DNA from 4 places in the Neobacillus sp. 204 genome. Region 3 is predicted to be linked to each of the others. Evidence: riboswitches for the same ligand, from Rfam matches in the RefSeq annotation. Region 3 holds a riboswitch; each other region holds the start of a gene.
The links. Region 3 has a riboswitch for S-adenosylmethionine ahead of mtnW (2,3-diketo-5-methylthiopentyl-1-phosphate enolase). Riboswitches for the same ligand answer to the same signal wherever they lie in the genome.

Region 1: linked by a shared signal. The riboswitch ahead of ACJ004_RS04030 (peptide-methionine (S)-S-oxide reductase) and the one ahead of mtnW (2,3-diketo-5-methylthiopentyl-1-phosphate enolase) in region 3 are both predicted to bind S-adenosylmethionine.
Region 2: linked by a shared signal. The riboswitch ahead of mmuP (S-methylmethionine permease) and the one ahead of mtnW (2,3-diketo-5-methylthiopentyl-1-phosphate enolase) in region 3 are both predicted to bind S-adenosylmethionine.
Region 4: linked by a shared signal. The riboswitch ahead of ACJ004_RS10385 (methionine ABC transporter ATP-binding protein) and the one ahead of mtnW (2,3-diketo-5-methylthiopentyl-1-phosphate enolase) in region 3 are both predicted to bind S-adenosylmethionine.

Annotation. Positions count from the first base shown of each region.
Region 1 is NZ_JBJORY010000001.1:881,181-886,613, reverse strand. Features, by position in the region: gene thrC (threonine synthase) at 1-1,290, opposite strand, end outside; gene ACJ004_RS04040 (hypothetical protein) at 1,705-2,340, shown strand; gene ACJ004_RS04035 (DNA-3-methyladenine glycosylase) at 2,887-3,510, opposite strand; gene ACJ004_RS04030 (peptide-methionine (S)-S-oxide reductase) at 3,755-4,132, opposite strand; SAM riboswitch class I at 4,224-4,338, opposite strand; gene ACJ004_RS04025 (glycoside hydrolase family 172 protein) at 4,622-5,433, opposite strand, start outside.
Region 2 is NZ_JBJORY010000015.1:50,215-55,647, reverse strand. Features, by position in the region: gene ACJ004_RS24800 (GntR family transcriptional regulator) at 1-124, opposite strand, end outside; gene hprK (HPr(Ser) kinase/phosphatase) at 324-1,259, opposite strand; gene mmuM (homocysteine S-methyltransferase) at 1,441-2,400, opposite strand; gene mmuP (S-methylmethionine permease) at 2,375-3,787, opposite strand; SAM riboswitch class I at 3,871-3,975, opposite strand; partial or broken gene ACJ004_RS24780 (Gfo/Idh/MocA family protein) at 4,280-4,480, opposite strand; gene ACJ004_RS24775 (phospholipase D-like domain-containing protein) at 4,679-5,433, shown strand, end outside.
Region 3 is NZ_JBJORY010000001.1:308,161-313,593, reverse strand. Features, by position in the region: partial or broken gene ACJ004_RS01605 (ZIP family metal transporter) at 1-650, shown strand, start outside; gene ACJ004_RS01600 (Spo0E family sporulation regulatory protein-aspartic acid phosphatase) at 705-947, opposite strand; gene ACJ004_RS01595 (1,2-dihydroxy-3-keto-5-methylthiopentene dioxygenase) at 1,440-1,973, opposite strand; gene ACJ004_RS01590 (methylthioribulose 1-phosphate dehydratase) at 2,004-2,633, opposite strand; gene mtnW (2,3-diketo-5-methylthiopentyl-1-phosphate enolase) at 2,660-3,871, opposite strand; SAM riboswitch class I at 3,947-4,057, opposite strand; gene ACJ004_RS01580 (pyridoxal phosphate-dependent aminotransferase) at 4,144-5,316, opposite strand.
Region 4 is NZ_JBJORY010000004.1:209,278-214,710, forward strand. Features, by position in the region: gene ACJ004_RS10370 (nuclease-related domain-containing protein) at 1-65, opposite strand, end outside; gene ACJ004_RS10375 (hypothetical protein) at 301-654, shown strand; gene ACJ004_RS10380 (O-acetylhomoserine aminocarboxypropyltransferase/cysteine synthase family protein) at 672-1,988, shown strand; SAM riboswitch class I at 2,119-2,228, shown strand; gene ACJ004_RS10385 (methionine ABC transporter ATP-binding protein) at 2,397-3,422, shown strand; gene ACJ004_RS10390 (methionine ABC transporter permease) at 3,415-4,080, shown strand; gene ACJ004_RS10395 (MetQ/NlpA family ABC transporter substrate-binding protein) at 4,097-4,927, shown strand; gene sufC (Fe-S cluster assembly ATPase SufC) at 5,307-5,433, shown strand, end outside.

The sequences.
Region 1 (5,433 bases), 570 kb from region 3:
GAATGTCTGCTGTATGTTACATCGTTCAACAGATTCATTAAACTTTGCCGGGTGAGCGGTTGCTAGTGTAACACAAACCTCACTAGAATCATTACATCTTTCATATGCAGCGACTCCACACGCCGTATGTGGGTCTAATAAATAACTCGTTTCATCATAGTACTTGCTAATCGTTTGCAAGCATTCTTCCCCTTCAACTCCATGTGCCGCAAAATCCACTTTCACTTGGCGGAGCTGTTCTTCGCTTACAACGATTTTTCCTTCTGACTGAAATTTCTCCATTAAATCCGAAACTGCCTTTGAATCTTCACCAAGTAAGTAGTATAAATAACGCTCAAAATTGCTTGCGACCTGGATATCCATCGACGGGCTGTATGTGCTGCGGAACTCACCAGGCTCGTACACGCCATCACGGATAAACCCTTCTAAGATATTATTTTCATTTGTCGCGACAATGAGGTTACCTACAGGAAGCCCCATTTTCTTCGCAAGATAACCAGCAAAGATATCTCCAAAATTCCCGGTCGGTACACTAAAGTTCACGCTCTGTAACTCCAACTCTTTTTTCACTTGGAAATAGGCATAGAAATAATAGACGGTTTGCGCCAAAATACGAACAAAGTTAATGGAATTAATCGCACGCAGATGATATTTGTTTTTCACATTCATATCTGCAAACAATTCCTTGATGATTCTTTGACCATCGTCAAACGTTCCCTTTATGGCTAAATTCAACACACTTTTGTCATCAACAGTTGTCATTTGTAATTCTTGAACCTTACTAACTTTCCCATGAGGATGCAAAATACAAATGCGAATGCCTTCTTTTCCTCTGACACCTTCAATGGCTGAAGCACCCGTATCACCTGATGTTGCTCCGAGAATATGAATCGTTTCACCTGTTTTCTTTGAAACATAGGAATATAAATTTCCTAAGAATTGCAGTGCAATATCTTTAAAAGCAAAGGTCGGGCCATGGAATAATTCTAGTACAAACATGTTATCCTTCACCTTTTTAACAGGTGTGACCTCTGGGTGGCGGAAGGTAGCATAGCTTTTCTCGATTAATGCCTTCAACTCATTGTCTGGAATTTCACCATCGACATAATAGGAAAAGATTTCGAATGCTAATTCCTGATAAGTTAACTCGGACATTGCCTCTAACTTGTCTGCAGAAATTTGCGGAATCTTCTCAGGTACTAATAGTCCCCCATCATTTGCCAGTCCCATTAGGACTGTATCAATAAATCCAATTTTAGTTACATTACCTCGTGTACTTACAAAGTTCATGACAGCCTCCAAGTATATTAAAAGTTTTATTATCTTAATTGTAAAACAAGATTCATTTAGAAACATGTGAATCCTATATTATTTTTGAATCAAAAATATATAAATTTTATTTTATACATAATTGAGCGAATAGTCTATAAATTGTCGTTTTAAAAGGCATATTTTTATCAATTACATATTTCGATAGTAGATTTCCTCATATTTACTCAACAAATAGGAGGAACCATCGTATTTCATAAGAAAGTGACGATAAAAACTCATCATACACATACAGGAATGAGAAGAATGATATTGAATTATACTCTTACAAGAAAAATAATCTTGTAACAAAAATAGAGAGGTTGTGTATTTATGATACTTTCAGATCTACAACCTAAGAAAAACTTCAGCTACATCTTCGTTCAATTTCCAGGCATGAAAATGAATGTTCCTATGCTCTCTAACGAAGAGGGAAAGGCGGTGAAAGAAGATGTGGCATTATGTGTCCAATTAAACAACAAAGAAAAGGTACATCAACTTCACTTTGTCCGCACACAAAGTATTAAACCCTTTGACTTCACCGAAGAAGGAATTGGAGCAAAAGCATTTTATCGAGTGGTGAAACAAAAGGAAACCTCAAAAAACTCACACCTGAATGAAAACGTAGATTTCGTCACGATTATTACAGATGAAGTAGAAATAGTACAAAGGAAAACAGAGACAGGCTATAACTTCGTCTTAGTGTTAAATAAACGTGAAATCGGCGTAATTGCATCGGTAGAAGAAGAAGTATTTCAAACAAAGAAAGTATCATTGCTAATCAATAAAGAATTGAATGAGCGTGACACCACTAATAAGGCTAGTAAAAAAAATATTTCTGTCCTTGGCAGGAGCGTCAACAAGGAGATTTTCTTAGGAGGCAATGCCTTTCAGGATATCGGAGTTATTAAATCAATCCGAATTCTTTTAGAGGGCGTTAAGAGAAAAGTTACGGTCTTTTCTCCTGCCGCATTAGATTTTATCGGTCCAGGTGATCGGAACCAAACCATTTTAATGATGAGGAGGTGTTGATAAAGATTGTTCTTTTTGAAAAAAACTTCATATTAGTAAAATCGAAACAATAGGATTAAATGGATAATCCTTTTCGATAGAATAAACTCTAGGAAAGGAAGAAATAATCGGCTGCAAGCCTAATTCTTACTATGGAGAACTAAATTAATCCATTTATTATAGGGACTTAACCAAGGTGTTAAGTCCTTTTTAGGTTGTTTTCGTAAAGAATGTGGTTATTTACAACGTTCGACCTCCCAGAAAGTGTAAAATCATAGTGAATTAATCTAAACTATCAGCGTAATTCGTAAGTTTATCAGCGAATCTGTAATTTTATCAGCGATTCCAAACATTTTATCAGCGAAACTTCAACTTTATCAGCGATTCCAAACACTTTATCAGCGAAACTTCAACTTTATCAGCGAAACTTCAACTTTATCAGCGATTCCAAACACTTTATCAGCGAAACTTCAACTTTATCAGCGATTCCAAACACTTTATCAGCGAAACTTCAACTTTATCAGCGATTCCAAAAAAGTAACAACTTTTTTAGAGACGAGTCCTACTTTAATACACGTAAATAGACTTTTGATGCCGTGAAACATATTTATTATTCGTAACCCAGAAGCGCCATGGATAGTCCCGTGCTTCTTCAGACTTGTCAATTCCGATCCTTTTCCCGGCTGATATGCTATCCGGACTAAGGCCTTTAGCAATATATAATGGAGGATGCGTAAGAGTGTGGCCATAGTCCTCCATGGTAATGCCCAATGATTTTGTCAGTTTGCCCGGCCCATTTGTCAGGCTTCGCAAGTCTTCCAGCCCTCTCCTGTTTTTCATTATCTCGATACCATACCGAGGTTCCAAGGCGCGGATTAAAACCGCTTCAGGATTTTCTTTACCACCGCTAACCACATTGAATAGGCAGTGTGTATGCATTAAATAAGTATAGGTAAGGCCGGAACGTTGGAACATGACCTCGGTTCTAGTGGTCCGCCTATTATTATAACTGTGGGCAGCCCTGTCACCTGGACCTATGTAAGCCTCTGTTTCGACAATATAACCTGCCGCCATTCCCACACTAGTTTCTTTTACAAGGAGGCATCCGAGCAGAGCCTTTGCCAGTTCAAGAGTCGGCTGTTCATAAAATACTTGGGGTAATGGAACGATTTCTTCAGTTATTTCTCCCATGTTATATGCCTCCTTTTACGTTACTATTATAATGCTGACGAGTTCAATTTTTCTATACTTAACAAGTCTCAAGAGGAGCTCCAAATTCTGATACCCCTCCGGAATATTTAAGTGTTTGTATTCCAATAAAACAATAAAACCAAAAATCCGTCGCAGTGACGGATTTTTAGATTTATTTTGAGAAAATTCTAACCTGTCAGTCGCACAAAAACAGTACTTGCCAAAACATTTTCAAATTAGTGGTTTAGGATATTAATTTTATTTCTTCTAGACTATTAATATGTTCCCGAACTGGAGTAATTTCTGTTATAAGTTCATTTTTAAATATATGTTGTAACTCATTTTTCTTTTGTTTAGCTACAGTTAATTGATTAAGATCTGAAAAGAAAATGAATGATTGATTTTTAAATTGCTGACCTTTCCTAGAAGTTGGATCATGTAAGTCGAAAAACAACTCTAATAATTCATGATAAGATACTTTCCAGGGATCAAACCATATTTCTACTATATCTACATTTTTCCCTTTTAGGTGTCCTGTTTGAACAGATTCAATACCTCGAAATCCTGTAATAAAAGCTTTTTGACTAAAAAATTCACTTGCACCAAATACTGCTCTTTCCATTTAATTTCGCTCCTCCTGAGCGATAAACCTTTTATCCATTTAAAAAAACCTCTCTTGATTAAAAGAGAGGTTTGTATTGTTAAATACTCTCCTCTCATCTTTCAAAGGTAATACCTTTGCAGGAATTAGCACCGTTCAAGCCAAAATTTTGACTTGATGGTTGCCGGGTTTCACAGGGCCTGTCCCTCTACCACTCTGGATAAGAAGTTTATCGCTATTTATTTTTTAATGTTTAGTTGGTTTATTGTTACTAACAATACCACTCACTAATCTAAAAAATCAAGCAAAAATTTAAAATAATAACCCCATTGGACGATAAGAAGCATATTTTACTTTTATTTTACGCTAAATAACCAGATCTCCTCCTGCGAAGAAACCTGGCTAAATTATAATCACTTTATCACCGTCCACTCCACGTGGACAAATTGGGTAAACTGTCTTTCTTCGGTGTCAGGCACCATATAAAACAATATTATTACTCCACCACCATTATTTAATTCCGTACCAATATGTTGTGGAACCATAGTGGGCAGGGACATTGTTTTCCCAGCCGACTTCGATGCCGAATCTTGCGGATGTGTTGAATGAGACGGAGTCGCCGATTAGGAGTCGGTATGCTCCCGTACTGTCAAATTCTGTCCCAAAGGCATTGACTTCGTGGGCAGTGTTGCCGTTTAAGGGATTGGTGAAGGTTCCGCGGTTAAAGTACCAGCCTGATTCATAGAAATCTTCTGTTCCTGTTCCATGAATTTGCGGAAGGTTTGCTTCGTCTACATATACTCTTTCGTCACCTTCAAGATAATTCCGTGTAAAGTCTTTCCCCTCCATTGAATGGGAAACCCCAACAATTGTTCCTTTTCCAATGGTATTTAAGAAAGTCCAATCCTGACCGCCTGTCACTTCTCCCTTGTGAGAAGTCGTTCTGAAGTAAGCGGAAGTCGGGTTTGAACCTAAAGCCTTTGCCCACTGCCCTGACTTGGCAAATGTCACTTCGGCCTTACCGGCTGTAATTTCTTGCTCAGATCCATTATACAATTCAACCTTTGCTGACTTCTTATAAGGCATTGGCCACCAAGATGTATACCAGCCTTCCGGATTTGTATCCATAGAGAAGAATAACGATTTAACGTTATATTCACCAAAGGCAGACCCAAAGAATTCTCCAACTGGCGAGTCCACCATCAATTCCCCATCGAAAGTGATTCGTAGTCTGGCATTTTGCAGAACATCATCTGAAGCTGCAATAAGCTCTGAATCACCAGTGGGAGGATATTGGTAGTCTCTGACTCCCTGCCATTTTT
Region 2 (5,433 bases), on a different contig from region 3:
GTTCCGTTGGCAGCCTGCTATCTGGAGGAAACGTTCCATCCATAATAAGTTTATACAATTTATCATAAACAACGGCAAATAATGGCCGTTTGGTTTTACTAAGATTATCAAGTTTACTATTCATTTTCCCTACACACCTTTAAATAGACTTGCCTATCCATTATATAAACAACCTAAAATACAATACAAGCTAATCCCTGTTTATTATACTTCTATATATTAATAATCTATGGAATAGTGTAGGGAAAGCGGAAAAGGTTATCTCCGGTTAATATAGTGAGGATTCCCTTTATTCTTCATAAAAACCTCATTTGCATATGAAGTTAATCCATACCAGATTTCATGATATCAGCCTCAACTCTGCTCATGAATTCCTCTACTGCGCTGTATCCTTGCTGCTTTAAATACCAGTTATTTGCTGCTGCCTCTATTAACCCTGCCACATCACGTCCAGGCTGAAGTTGGATTTCCAACGAAGGAATTTTAACACCCATATAGTCGGTATAATGATATTCCTGTTCTAAGTCATTATATAAGGCATCCTTTTCCCACTTCGTCAAATGAATATCAAGGGATATTCGTGTTTCATCCTGAAAAGCCTTACGACCGTACAAGCGGACTACATTTAATAACCCGATACTACGGAGAGCCAAAAATTCCTTAGTTTTCCCATCATGAGTACCGAGAATGGTTTGTGTACTCAGCTTCTTTAGAACAACGTTATCATCCGATACTAGCCGGTGTCCGCGGCGAATTAATGTGTGGGCCGTCTCGCTTTTTCCTACCCCCGAACTTCCACGAAGTATGATTCCAATGCCAGACACATTCATACAAACTCCATGAATAGTTATTTCTGGTGCTAGTTCCTTTACCAAAAACGCATCCAATTTAATGATAAACTCTGAAGTAATCTCAGGCTGGTTTGTTACTAACAAGGGGATACCCTGCTCTGTACAATGGTGAATTAAATAGGTAAGTCCTTCTTCACCAGCTGTTACGATAAAGCACGGCGGATGATAGTGAACAATATTACCGATACGAATTTTACGTTCCTCTTTACTTAACTTATGTAAGTACGTAATTTCCTTTTTTCCTAAAATTTGAACCTGTTCTGTTGGAAAAAAGTCAAAATGGCCTACAAATTCCAGTCCCGGACGATGCACCCGTGATTGCGTAATGATCTTCTTCAAGTGGCTTTCTCCAGCCAGTACTTTCAATGAATACTTTTGAACCAAGTCTTCTACTGTTATTTTTTTCAACCTATTCTCACGTCCTATTAAAACTTTAATAATAAAATTATACTTAAGTTCACTGGAAACGTCATCCATTTAGGATTTGATTCCTTAGAGGTGGAAAAGTTCTAAGAAAAAGAGAAGAGAAATGATCCAAGACAATCTTTCTCTTCCTACAAGTATATATCAATAATAATAGAAATGGCCTCTATTTATGGTACGGTTCTCCGCGCCACTTTTTTGAAATCTCTTCAATATGATGAGGTGCTGTTCTACAGCATCCCCCTATTAGTCGTGCCCCTGCAAGGTACCATTCTTCAGATTTAAAGTCGAGCCCATCACATACTTCTTGACCATGCCATGTTTTAGTTTCTGGATTATAGGTTTCACCAGAGTTCGGATAAACAATAATCGGTTTTTGGGCGTTTGTCCGCAACTCTTTGATCGCTTCCGTCACGATTGTCACTGGTGCACAATTGAGACCAATGGCAACAATTTGTTCGTTGTCACCAAAAACTCCCGCGCACTCTGCCAGCGGCGTACCGTCACTTATCGCTTTCTCATTTTTCAAAGAAAAGGATAGCCAGGCATATGTATCTGGAAATTCCTTCAACAATAAAGCTAATACCTTCGCTTCCTGCAGGGAAGGAATCGTTTCGAATGCTAATAAATCAGCTCCTGCTTCAATCAACGCTGACATTCTTGTGCGATGAAAGTCTATTAATGTTTCATCCGTAACACCGTAGTTTCCTACATACTCTGAACCATCTGCTAGGTAAGCCCCATAAGGTCCAACGGATGCGGCAACCAATGGCTTAGGTCGATTGGTTTGTGTATTTTCCTGCCAAAAATCATCTCTTGCTTTTCTCGCAAGTAACACAGTTTTCTTAATTAGTTCTAAAGCTTCTTTCTCTTGAATACCACGCTTGGAAAAACCGTCAATGGTTGCTTGGTAGCTTGACGTTATGGCGCAGTCCGCTCCAGCATGAAAATAGTCAGAATGAACCTGATAAATCAATTCTGGATTTTCAAGTAATACACGTGCAGACCAGAGGGGATCGTCCAAATTACACCCATGCGACTCAAGCTCTGTGGCTAAAGCTCCGTCCAGCAGCATAATAGAATGTTCGGATAAAATAGCCTTAATAGGGTTGATTTTGATGGACATAGTCTGCTCCTCTTTTCTTCTTTAAACTTTGTGTTAGATAATAACTTCCATAGCAAAACAATATAAATGGTATGCCGCAATAAAGTGCAATTCGTTGTGTCGGATCAAAGGCTATGCCAATACAAGAAGCAAGACAGAGTATAAAAGAAGCGATTGGTACCAAAGGATAGAATGGTGTACGATAAACCAAGTCCTTTACGGAATTTCCTTCTTTAATATATTGTCTGCGAAATAAAAACTGTGAAGCACTAATACTTATCCAAACGACCACCACAGCTAGGCCCGAAATGGATACAAGTACGATATACACTGTATCTGGTGCAATAATACTTGAGAACAAAGCTAAACCACCGCCAAGCATACTGAAAATGACTGCATTTATTGGAACACCTTGTTTTGTTAATTTTGTAAAAATTGGTGAGATCGTATTCTTATCTGCAAGTGACCAAAGCATTCTTGAAGAGGCATAAAGACCTGAGTTTGCAGCCGATAGAATGGCTGTTAAAATGACAAAGTTCATCATATCAGCTGCATATGGGACTCCAATTTGTTCAAGAACGGCAACAAAGGGGCTCTCTAATACTCCTGCATCGGAAGTAGGCAATAACGCAGATAATACAACAATTGTTCCTACAAAAAAGATAATCAATCTCCACAATGTTGTCCGAATGGCCTTTGGTATCGTTTTTTCCGGATCTGCTGTTTCCCCCGCTGCAACTCCTATTAATTCCGTTCCTGAAAAAGCAAAGTTAACCGCAAGCATGGTCATGACAATCGCAAAAGCACCATTTGGAAATAAACCTGCACTTGTAAAATTAGAGAAGAACGGTGCCGATTCGGAATGGGTCATCGGAACAAAACCTACCATTGCCGCTGCTCCTACACCAATAAACAGAACGATCGCTATGACCTTTATAGACGCGAACCAGAATTCAGATTCAGCGAAAAACCTAACCGTCAGTATATTTAAGACAAAAACCAAAATAGCAAACAGCAAACTCCAAATCCAGACATTAACGGATGGAAACCATCGCTGCATTAATAATCCTGCAGCCGTAAATTCAGAACCTAAAGCAACCGTCCAAGTTAGCCAGTACAACCAAGCAACGGTATACCCCGTCCCTGGTCCAATATATTTAGTCGCATAACTGTGAAAGGCACCCGTTTCAGGCATATGTACGGAAAGCTCTCCTAAACATAGCATGACGAGATAAACCACTAGTGCACCAATCAGATAGGACAGAATGGTCCCAAACGGGCCAGCTTGTTGAATCGTGTAACCCGAACTTAAGAATAATCCTGTTCCAATCACCCCGCCGAGCGATAGCATGACTAAATGTCGTGTTTGCATTTGTCTTTGAAATTTTTGCTTGCTTTTCTTTTCCATCATAGTCTCCTTTTCCAACATCCAGAAAAAACAAAAAACGCACTCTGATAAATGAGTGCGTTACTGATCAATAATAACGTAAGCTCTTATCTATCAAGGGATCACACCCGATGGAATTAGCACAGTGTCATATTAGACCTGCTGCTGAGGTTTCATAGGGCCAGTCCCTCCACCTCTCTGGATAAGAAATATTTTTTTATAACTCTACCAATCTATGAAATATCTGTCAATCTATTTCTGAGTTTTTAAAATTTTAAAACCCTTACAAACAAAAAATATTATAATGGCTGTTATAAAAAAAAAATCTCTCCTTATAAGATTTTTCTGCAAGGAGAGACTCTATTTAAATAGTAACAATACTATTTGTTTCTGCTGCTTCTATAATCCCTAAAATGACTTTAAGAGAAGATAATGCATTGTCGCCTGTTACAAGTGGAGCATGATCAAGATGTACACATTCAATAAAGGCATCGATTACACCACTGTTCTTCCTGAGCGTTCCTTTTTAAAGAACCACGTTGAGTTTGTTTTTTTTACACCCCATTGCTCTGGTCCAGAGTGTCCAAACGTCGTTCTAAAAGTAAGTACTTTTCCAAGCTCTCCATTCTGTATGATTTCTTTAGCCTTTTGATGGGCACCAGTAAACCGTTGATTATGATCCACCATTAATTTTTTTCCAGATTCCATTTGGGCATCGACTAAGTGGCGGGTCTTTTTGAACAAGAAACAAGAAGACACACCCATAAAAGGGATGAAATGACAGTAATTTGAATGAAGAAGAATAAAAATTTACAAACTCTTTATAAACATTGTGAGAGTTTCTAATCTTTGCAAATTGTTTATTTGCTAAAATAGAAATGTTTCAAACTAAAGAAAAAAGGTGGCTAAGAGATGTCCAAGAATTTATTTAGAAGAATTTCCTTACTGATTTTTGCAGCAGTATTAACGTTTAATTTTGTCCCAGACGTTAATAACAAGGTTAGTGCAGTAACCTATGATTCTGAAACAGTATCCTTCGGTCCAGGTCAAGCGGTAAACCTGGTGGACGCACTAATTACGGAGGTTAATAAGGCAACTTCCACAATTGATGGAGCATTTTATGAAATCCGTTATCAGCCATTTGTTGACGCACTTATTCAAGCAAAGAACCGCGGAGTAGCGATTCGCATTGTAACCGATTCAGATTACATTTCCAACACCTTTACACAGCAACTCATCAATGCGGGCATTTCTGTAAAAGGAGACAACCGATCTGCATTAATGCATAACAAATATGCCATTATTGATGGAAAAGAAGTTTGGATGGGTTCAACTAATGTTACCGATACCTGCAATGCTAATAACTATAATAATACAATCCTATGGAATTCTTCTTCTCTTGCATCTATCTATAAAACTGATTTTGAAGAAATGTTTGTATACAACCAATTTACAAAGACTGCTTCTCCTTCCACAATAAGCTCGCAAAAGGTGACCGTTTCAACCTCAACGGCAAATATACCTGTGGAAGTTTATTTTGCTCCTGAAGACAATCCGATTACTTCTATTATCGATGTCATAAATAACGCTAAATATAATGTTTACTTCGATTACTTCTCTTTTACAGATGATAACGTAAGAACAGCATTGATCAATGCGAAAAACCG
Region 3 (5,433 bases):
TTACACATCGCTGGAAGGATGTTTTATTAGCCTTTAGTGCTGGATTATGATGGCTGCTTCTACAATAGGTTTGATTCCTGAGGCAATGAAAAACGGGGGATTTGCAGCCCTTTTTGTAGGAATATGTCTGGGGGTATGGACGCTGTCTCTATTAGAAAAAAATATTCCTCATATTGACTTACAGCACAACAAAACTGGAATCCAATTTGACGAGAAAGGCTCTCTTAATTATCTCTGCGATTACTCTGCATAATATTCCTGAGGGATTGTCTGTAGGCGTCAGCTATGCGTCCCAACAAGGCGATACGGGAAATCTTATTGCTTTAGCGATTGGATTTCAAAATGCGCCGGAAGGCCTCCTTGTTGCATTATTTTTAATTAATCAGCGGATAAGTAAATTAAAGGCCTTCATTATTGCCACCTTAACAGGTGCCATTGAAATCGTTACTTCGTTATTAGGGTATTTTTTGACCTCATTTGTTCAAGGCCTTGTCCCTTATGGGTTATCTTTTGCGGCTGGGGCGATGTTATTTATCATTTATAAGGAATTAATACCTGAAAGCCATGATAACAGAAATGAGCGGGTTTCTTCCTATGCTTTTATCTTGGGGTTACTAGTCATGGTGTACATAATAAATGTCTTTTCATAATATTATTTTATCTTAAGGAATGCAGTGTAAAAGTTTTTTTTGCTACTCTTGTTGTTAAACTAATACCTTGGGCAATATCATAATCATTTGTTTAAAAGCAAATTTAATTTCATCATTTGGCCTGGAGGAAGCTTCCATGACCTTTTGATACTCATTTATTAACTCATCCAGCTCTTGGCTATATTTTATAGTCACTTCACTTGTAAATCCAAGTGAATACGCACTATTTATCATAAGTTCCCTTTTAGCTTTTATCTCTTCAATCATTTCATTATGGCTAATACGATGCTCGTACAATGTAATCCCCCTACCTATTACTCTATTGCAATAAAACACTAAAAATTAGACTACTTGATGAATTATGACAAGAATTATGATAAAAGTAAACACATTCGCAAAAGTAGACAAAACATTTTATTTCTTTCGTTTTTCGACAATTTTTTCGATTGATTTCTTGTTTTTGCGACAAAATTCTCCAATTCCAACCAACACTTTCTTATATCTCATGGCTGTTTTAGTAAAGATTGTTGTTATTTAACCCGCAGCCCAAATACACTTCGCTTTCCGCGGGCGGCCCGGGAAGCCTCCTCGGCGCAAGCGACTGTGGGGTCTCCCCAGCCCCGTCCTCCCGCAGGAGTCTTCGTGTATTCGGTCTGCTCAGTACTTTCTACAAAGTTTTTCATCTTATTTCAAGAACAACAAACTTTTAGAAAACAGCCTATTTCATTAATTCAATAAATGGGCAATAAAAAACTGGCAGTAGATTTCTACAGCCAGTTTTTTATTTTTTTATTGAGGAATTTCTAATTTTTCGTAAATCGGCACCCATCCTTCGGTTGTAACAAAGATCCTTACTGCGACCACTTTCCGATCTTCTTCCAACGTAAAATAGTGCCTTGTATTTTCAGGTACAGAGATCAAGTCGCCAGGATTTAGATGGACTTCAAAGAACTCACCATCTTTGCCTTGGATGATAAATACACCGTGGCCACTAACTATAAAGCGAACCTCATCATCAGTATGATGATGTTCATTTTTAAAATTTGTCAGTAAGACATCCAAATTTGGAGTATTTTCTGACAAGGAGATAACATCGTGTGCTTTGTAACTCCTTCTAGCAGAGATATCAGCGATTTCTCCTGCAAAAGCACTTAGAATTTGTTCTTTTTCTTCCCCGCTCAAAAGATACTTTTCCACAAGCTCTACTGGGAGTTTGCTAATATCCCAAGTTTCATAAATAACGTCCTGAGATTCAAGAAAACCTGCTACTTCTTCTTGGACTTGGATTTGCTCATCTTTGTTCTGAAAAGTAATATACGCCATTTTAATCCATCCTCCCCTTTGTGTTGTTGGTTAGATTACTTTAAATAATTGGTTTGATTTGTACTCTAAAATGCGTAATTGATATCGAAATAAAAACTCGGATGCTTCAAGGATTTTTTTCGCCTCAAAAGCCGTTCTCCCCCATACAGTGATTCCATGGTTACGAATTAAGACGGCACCTGTATCTCCTGAAACATGTTCAGAAAATTTAGTCGCAAGTGTTGGGATATGGGCATAATTTCGAATGATGGGTATTTTTAAGACGGCGTCTTCTTCCCACAAATCAAATGCCTTGATTAGTTCTTGTCCTTTGAATGTAACCTCACCGTGATCACCATAAACTTCTGAGATAACATTATTATCAATAGTATGGACATGGAGACTGCAGCCAGCCTTCGTTTTTCGATAAATTTCAACATGAAGAAGTGTTTCTGCTGAGGGTTTTAAATGAGTTTCTTCAACTGGGTTACCAAATTTATCAACCAGTAAAAAATCTTCATCTGTACGCCTGCGCTTATCCTTACCACTAGCCGTCACCAAAAATTGAAGTGGATGTTCACTAACTTTAATCGCCAAATTTCCGCTTGTACCCATAAACCAGTCTCGGTCTGCTAGTTCATCCTTTACATCGGCTAATTCATTCCATCTTTCGTTTAGCATTTGAGTTCCCCCACCTCAATTCAATGTCATACCGTTACCTCAGGATTCCCCCATAGCTCTAATGCTAGTTTAAGTTCAGGATAGTTTTCAGCCCCTTCGGCCAATAACTTGCCTTGGAGATTTGTTTCTATCGCTTGTCGGAATGCAAGACCGCCGCCTCGGGCACCATCTGGATGGCCATGAATTCCACCGCCTGCGTTTATGACAGAATCGATACCAAAATCCCGAATCAATAAAGGCACCAAGCCTGGATGAATCCCAGCTGACGGAACAGGGAAGGACCTTTTAAAGCTATCTTTACCTGTTAATTCACTGGCAATTGAAAGTGCCTTCGTATTTTCTAATGCCACAGTCCCATAAGGAGATGGGAACAATGATAAATCAGCACCAGCATAACGGAGAAGTTTACCAAGCATTAATGAATGGGATAATCCAAACACCTGAGATGATGTAAATGCACCACTGACGGCTGGATGAGCCATTAGCGGTAAAGAGATTTCATTATCCTCTCTTAATTCCTGCAAAACATCTAACCCATAGGAAAAAACATTGAACAATAAGAGGTCAGCGCCAAGCTGAGCAGCCTTCCTTGCCTTATCCTTCAGGTGCGATGTTCTGCCTGTTAGGTTTATTGCATATAAAGTTCGGTGCCCGGTTTGATCATATACTTCTTGAAGTACTTTTTTTCCTTCAAGAATTCTTTTTTCAAATGGTGTTAATTGATTTTCGAATAGGATTTCATCATCCTTCACAAAATCAACACCACCCAGGGCTTGTTGTTTTAACTGCTCGACTAAAAACGTGAGGTCTTTCCCGAGTACGCCTTTAAAGATGCTCATTAATAGCGGTCGATTATAGACGTTTAATTTCTCCCGAAGACCTTCGATCCCAAATCTTGGACCTGGAAACTGACTCTTTAATCCCTCATCAAATTGCAAATCAAGTAATTTAATTTTTCCATCCAATGAAAGCTTACCGAAAACGGTGGTTAAGATGGCAGGGAGGTCGTTTGAAAAATTGAGCGTTGGATAGGCGATTTGGATTATTGATTGATCCTCTTTTTCTGATGGAAACTCTTCTACAGAGACGACTCTCCCTTTATGCTTGCGCAATTGGCTTTGCTCTAATTCAGGCAAGTTTGTCCATGAACCGACTGTTAGTCCAAGCGCAATTTCTTCAGCCTTCTTGTTCGGATTCTTTTCATTATGAAGTAAATATGTAGCAATAATTTCAGTCACTCCAGAACCACTTCCTTTTAATCAAACATAAAAAAACCTCTTCAGCAAAGAAGAGGTTAGCTGAAAACTAACATCTTCTCATCTATCAGCCTTGTTGCTGTAAGAATTAGCACCGTGCTTAACACTACGTATAAGTCGGTTGCCGGGCTTCATAGGGCTTTTCCCTCCGCCTGCTCTTGATAAGAAAACGATTCGTATTTTTATTAAATTATGATACTTTTTAACTTTAATTTGGATTATCGCAAGAAAAAAATAAATTGTCAATTAATTTTTTAGAATATTTCCAAACGACTAATTCTTTCGACAGCTTCAGCTAATCGGTCTTCACTTGATAGTAATCCTACCCGGACATAGCCCTCTCCAAATTCCCCAAATCCAATTCCAGGTGCAACCATAATATGCGCCTGTTCAAGGAGCAGATTAGCAAATTCCGCAGAGGAAAAACCTTCAGGAACCTTAAGCCACGCAAAAAAAGATCCCTTTGGAGCGCTGACATTCCAACCTAAGGAACGAAGACCATCAATCAATACATTCCTTCTTCGCTCATACAACTCATTTAGTTCTTTTACACATTCCTGAGAGCCCGTTAATGCCTCTCTTGCTGCCTCTTGAACGGCTCCAAATAAACTGACATACAAATGGTCCTGTAGGAGTTCAATCGCGGAAATGACGCTCTCATTTCCAATAGCAAAACCAACACGCCAGCCCGCCATATTAAACGTTTTAGATAATGTATAAATTTCAATTCCAACGTCCTTTGCGCCTTTGGCCTGTAAAAAACTCAAAGGTTTTTCACCGTCAAAACCAATGGACCCATAGGCAAAATCATGGACTATACAAATATCATTTTCACTCGCAAGTTTTACAGTTTCTTCAAAAAACTCACGAGTGGCCACAGCGCCAGTGGGATTATTAGGATAATTGAGGAACATGACCTTTGCTTCGGCTAAGACTTTCTCGTCTAATTCGCTATAATCTGGCAAAAAGTTTTTTTGCTCCTTTAACGGCATCATTACCATTTCTGCTTTGGCCAGTGCAACCCCTGACAAATAATCCGGGTAGCCTGGATCAGGTACGAGGATGGTATCTCCGGGATTTAATAAGCACTGGGGTATTTCAACAAGCCCAGCCTTCCCGCCAAACAAGATGGCCACTTCTTTATTCGGATCAATGGTTACTCCATATTCTCTTAAATAAAAATCAGCCACTGCCTGCTTTAAATAACTGTGTCCCTGAAAGGGAGAGTATTTGTGATTGATTGGATTTACTGCTGCTTCCTGAAGTTTGGCAACGATATGTGCGGGTGTTGGCTGATCAGGATTGCCCTGTCCTAGATTAATCACATCATACCCCTGTGAAATATACTCCCCGACTTTTTTAACAAGCGAAGCAAAAAACTGCTTCGGAAGACTGTTTAATAGTTCAGATGGTGGAAATTGCTTCATGGTTCACCTGCTTTACTGATTTATAAAAAGATAATTTATTGTGAAATTCTAGTCACAAATGATATAACTTTTATAACAGCTTGTAAAGAAAAAATTCCGAAAGTTCAAACGAGGTGG
Region 4 (5,433 bases), on a different contig from region 3:
ATTCGCAAGTTTAGATACCTTAAAATTTTTATTTCATCTGATTCAATACGAGGTTTAAAACTCATAATTCACATCCTTTTCATCTAGAATAAATTAATTTTACAAAATTCTGCACCCTCCAATAGCTAATAGTTATGACTAATTTCCGACTCTTTTCAAAAAATTCTCTCAATCCGACATATTTCTCAGGAAATCTTCCCTCCCCTCCTCCCAAAGTAGATAATTGTCGACCACTTTAAAGAGGATTTCAGGCCCGTCTCCTGTATATTTAAGATAAGAGAGTAGACCGGAGTGGTGGAAATGATAGAAGTGTTGAAAACCTTTCAAATAGCCATTAAACAGCAAGGGCATGTTCTGCCGTTACTTGAGCATATCAATTTACGAGCGAATTTGGTTTGTGAACAAAAAGCCATTCAAATTATCATCAAGGATGGAGAATTTTTCATCCTTCATGATCGCGAAGAGAACCAAACGATACCAGAGATTCGTGGGGACTTGAAAGCCATGAAGCAACTATTAGAAGGGAAAGAAAGGTTACGAGCTCTTGAACGAAACGGCCAACTAAGTATTTCCGCCCCATTACGCACAACGCTATTGCTTGAATCTATCTTTTATTTGACAAAGGCACAGGAAGACTTTGCAAAAATTATTTAAACCGAGGAGGAAACAGTATGAGTGAAAATCAAAAAAAGTATCGTTTCGAAACGTTAAGTGTTCATGGTGGATTAACTCCAGATCCGGTAACTGGGGCCCGGGCCGTTCCAATCTACCAAAACAATGCCTACCAATTTAAGAATACCGAGCATGCCGCAAATCTTTTTAGCCTAGCAGAACCGGGATACATATACACGCGGATTCATAATCCAACGACAACTGTATTTGAAGAAAGAGTTGCCCTATTAGAAGGTGGTGTTGGTGCCCTAGCGGTTGCGAGCGGAATGGCAGCCATTACTCTCGCCATTTTAAACATTGCTGAGGCTGGCGATGAAATCGTTTCGGCAGCAAATCTTTATGGCGGAACCTATAATTTATTTGCGGTGACGCTGCCGAAATATGGGATAAACGTGAAATTTGTTGACCCTGAAAATCCGGACAATTTCCGCGCCGCTATCACTGACAAAACCAAGGCTGTTTTTGCTGAAACGATTGGTAATCCAAGCCTACGCATCCTCGATATTGAAAAAGTTGCTGAAATTGCTCATGAAGCAGGTGTCCCATTAATTATTGATAATACCTTTGCCACTCCATACCTATGCCGGCCAATTGAACATGGAGCCGATATTGTCATCCATTCTGCGACAAAGTGGTTATTAGGAAATGGAACGACCACGGGCGGAATCATTGTAGATGGTGGCAAGTTTGACTGGAATTCACATAAATTTCCTGGCTTCACCACCCCAGATGCAAGTTACCATGATCTTGTTTATGCAGAAGCGCTCGGAGCAGTGGCTTATATTATTAAAGCACGTGTCCAATTACTTCGTGATCTAGGACCTGCATTAAGTCCGCAAAACTCCTTCCAATTTGTCCTTGGTCTTGAAACACTTCATGTTCGCATGAAAGAGCATGTGGCCAATACACAAAAAGTGGTTGCTTATTTAGTAAACCATCCTGCAGTGGAGTGGGTTTCTTATCCTGGTCATCCATCGCATCCTGATTATGAATTAGCCAAAAAGTACTTACCAAAAGGCGCGGGTTCGATGGTCGTTTTCGGAATTAAAGGTGGGAAAGAAGCCGGTGCTAAATTAATTGATGCGGTTACACTCTGGGCGCATGTGGCCAACGTTGGCGATGCGAAAAGTTTAATTATTCATCCTGCTAGCACCACACACCAGCAATTAGATGCCGAAGGCCTGAAAGCTGCAGGTGTAACTGAAGATTTAATTCGCCTTTCCATTGGTATCGAGAATGTGGAAGACTTAATTGAAGACCTAGAATCAGCAATGGTTTTAGCAACTGGTTTAACCTCACTAAATGTAAATGCCTAAAAGTGACCCAAACGTATTTTCCGAATATGAAGTTTTTTTCGTTGACACCCCTTTTTATCCGTGATACGATAACTTTTGTAATATAATTACTTAAATAAATGAACTTTTTAATTGAATATAGTACTTGATGCTCTTATCAAGAGAGGTGGAGGGATGTGCCCGATGAAGCCCGGCAACCGTCAATATTTATTATTGAAATGGTGCCAATTCACACAAAGCGATTGCTTTGGGAGATGGGAGAAAGGATTATTATTTATGATGCCTTTCTGCCTGCGCAGAAAGGCTTTTATTTTGTTAAAATTGAATCTTTTTGTTCAAAACGTCAAACCCTATATTATATTTAAGCGGTATATTACAAGAAAAATCTTTCAGAATCTTAGGTAAATTGAATAAGAAGCAGGTGATTCAATGATTTCTATAAAAAATGTTCAGAAGATCTTCCCTTCTAAACAAGGGCAGCTAAGAGCCGTTGATGATGTAAACCTTGAAATTCAAGAGGGTGAAATTTTCGGGGTAATTGGATACAGTGGTGCTGGTAAAAGTACCTTAATCAGAATGTTAAATGGACTGGAACTGCCAACTAACGGAACGGTTACAGTCGCAGGCCGAGTGGTCTCAAAGATAAAGGGTGCGGAACTCCGAAAAGCACGTCAAGAGATCAGTATGATCTTCCAGCATTTTAACTTACTGTGGTCGAGAACAGTTAGTGAGAATATCGCTTTTCCATTAGAAATAGCAGGTATCAAAGGTCCTGAGCGCCAAAAAAGAGTAAGAGAATTAATAAAATTAGTCGGCCTGGAAGGAAGAGAAAATGCTTATCCGTCCCAGCTAAGCGGTGGACAAAAGCAGCGTGTCGGAATTGCCAGAGCGCTCGCAAACAACCCGAAAGTCCTTTTATGTGATGAAGCTACTTCCGCATTAGACCCACAGACTACCGATTCTATTTTAGAATTGTTAGTTGATATTAATAAAAGGCTGGGTTTGACAATTGTGTTGATTACACATGAAATGCATGTCATTCGGAAAATTTGTCATAGGGTGGCCGTCATGGAAAGTGGAAAAGTGGTCGAACTAGGTCCGGTGCTTGATGTGTTTAAAAACCCGAAGCAGCCAATTACAAAACGTTTTGTCCAACAGGTAACAGAACCAGAGGAAACGAAAGAAACAACCGATCATCTACTCGAACGTTATCCCGAGGGGCAAGTGGTTCAGCTAACGTTTGTTGGAGAGGCGACAGAACAGCCATTAATCACAAATATAATCAGGGATTTCGACGTTGTTGTAAATATTCTTCAAGGGAAAATTTCTCACACGCAAAACGGATCATATGGGACATTATTTATTCATTTGGATGGACAAGCCAGCGAAATACAGAAAGCCATCGATTATATTCATTCACAGCAAGTCGGCGTGGAGGTGATCAGTAATGGCTAACTTTATGGAAATGGTAAAGTGGGATGAATTAATTGAAGCAACACGTGAAACCATTTATATGACTTCCATTTCAGTGTTAGCTACATTTATCTTAGGATTATTTCTCGGTCTGCTGTTATTTTTAACAGATAAAGGAAATTTGTGGGCAAATCGGACAATTAATGTTATTATTGCTGGGTTTGTTAATATTTTCAGATCGATTCCCTTTATCATCTTAATTGTCTTATTAATTCCATTTACAAAATTATTGCTTGGGACTATGCTCGGAGCAAATGCGGCACTGCCAGCTCTAATTATTGGAGCAGCTCCTTTTTATGCACGAATGGTGGAAATTGCCCTTAGGGAAATCGATAAAGGTGTCATTGAGGCATCGCAATCGATGGGAGCAACACATAATCATATTATTTTTAAAGTTTTAATACCGGAATCTTTGCCAGCATTAATTTCAGGGATTACAGTCACAACTATTTCACTAGTCGGCTTTACAGCAATGGCGGGTGTCATTGGAGCAGGCGGACTTGGACATTTTGCCTACCTTGAAGGTTTTCAGCGCAATCGACCGTTTGTTACGTTAGTTGCAACGATTGCGATATTAATTTTAGTTTTTATCATCCAATTTGTTGGGGATTATTTTACAAAGAAAACAGATAAACGATAACAGGAGGAGTTAGAAAATGAAAAAAGTATTTAGTTTCATTGCGATTACGTTAGTTGTATTTGCCTTATCAGCGTGTGCTGGTACAAAAAACGGAACAGAAGAAAAAGATGGTAACAAGAAATTAGTCGTTGGTGCATCTGCTGTACCGCATGCGGAAATATTAGAAGCGGCTAAACCATTATTAAAGAAAAAAGGCATTGATCTAGAAGTACAAGTTTTTCAAGATTATATCCTTCCAAATGTGGCGTTAAGGGATAAAGAACTCGATGCAAACTATTTTCAAACACCAGGGTATTTAGAATTGCAAATGAAAGAAAATAAGGATTATGATTTTGTAAGTGTTGGTGGTATTCATAAGGAACCAATCGGAATTTATTCTAAAAAATATAAAAGCTTAAAGGACCTTCCAAAAGGTGCGAAAATTATTATGAGTGATTCATTTAGTGACCATGGACGGATTTTACCAATTTTTGAAAAAGCTGGCCTAATTAAGTTAAAAGAGGGCGTTGGCGTGAATGCAAGAGTAGAGGATATTGTTGAAAATCCAAAGAATCTTGATTTCTCAACGTTAGTTGAAGCGAAGTTATTAGCTACTTCTTTCGAAAGCGGTGAGGGTGATGCGGTTGTTATTAATACAAACTACGCATTAGAAGGCGATATTGACATTAAAAAGTATGGAATCGCATTTGAAGGCAACGACGTTGTTCCAGCAAACCTTGTTGTCGTTCGTTCTGAGGACAAAAATAACAAAGAAATCAAAGCCCTTGTAGAAGTACTTCATTCTAAAGAAATTCAAGATTTCATTCATAAACAATACAAAGGTGCCGTTGTACCGGTTTCTGAGTAATTTGTATATAGGAAGAAAGTCAGTGTGAAAACACTGGCTTTTTGTATGCCGTTGCCAAAAAGCGCTGTACATTTATAAAGGTACGTTGGGAAAAATAGAATGAAGATAAAACTGAATTCACTTGGCAAATAGTAAAAAAATGAGGTATGATTTTAATCGAATGTTTTTTCTGAAATAGTATTAATCAGAATTTTCTTAAGAAATTGATTTTCATTCTCAATTGGTACTAGCTTAATGAAAATGGTTGCTATGTTTTTACTGTTTAAGAGTTGCTAATACATTTCATTTGTTATAAGATTGGAATGAGAATAAAATGAGAATAGGGTTATCGAATTAGCCCTAATACATGATACAACACTTTCTCTTTGGAGGTATAGATATGGCTGGATCAACATTAACGATCAAAGATTTACATGTAGCAATTGATGGAAAAGAAATTTTAAAAGGTGTGAACCTTGAAATAAAGGGTGGAGAAATTCACGCAATCATGGGTCCAAATGGTACAG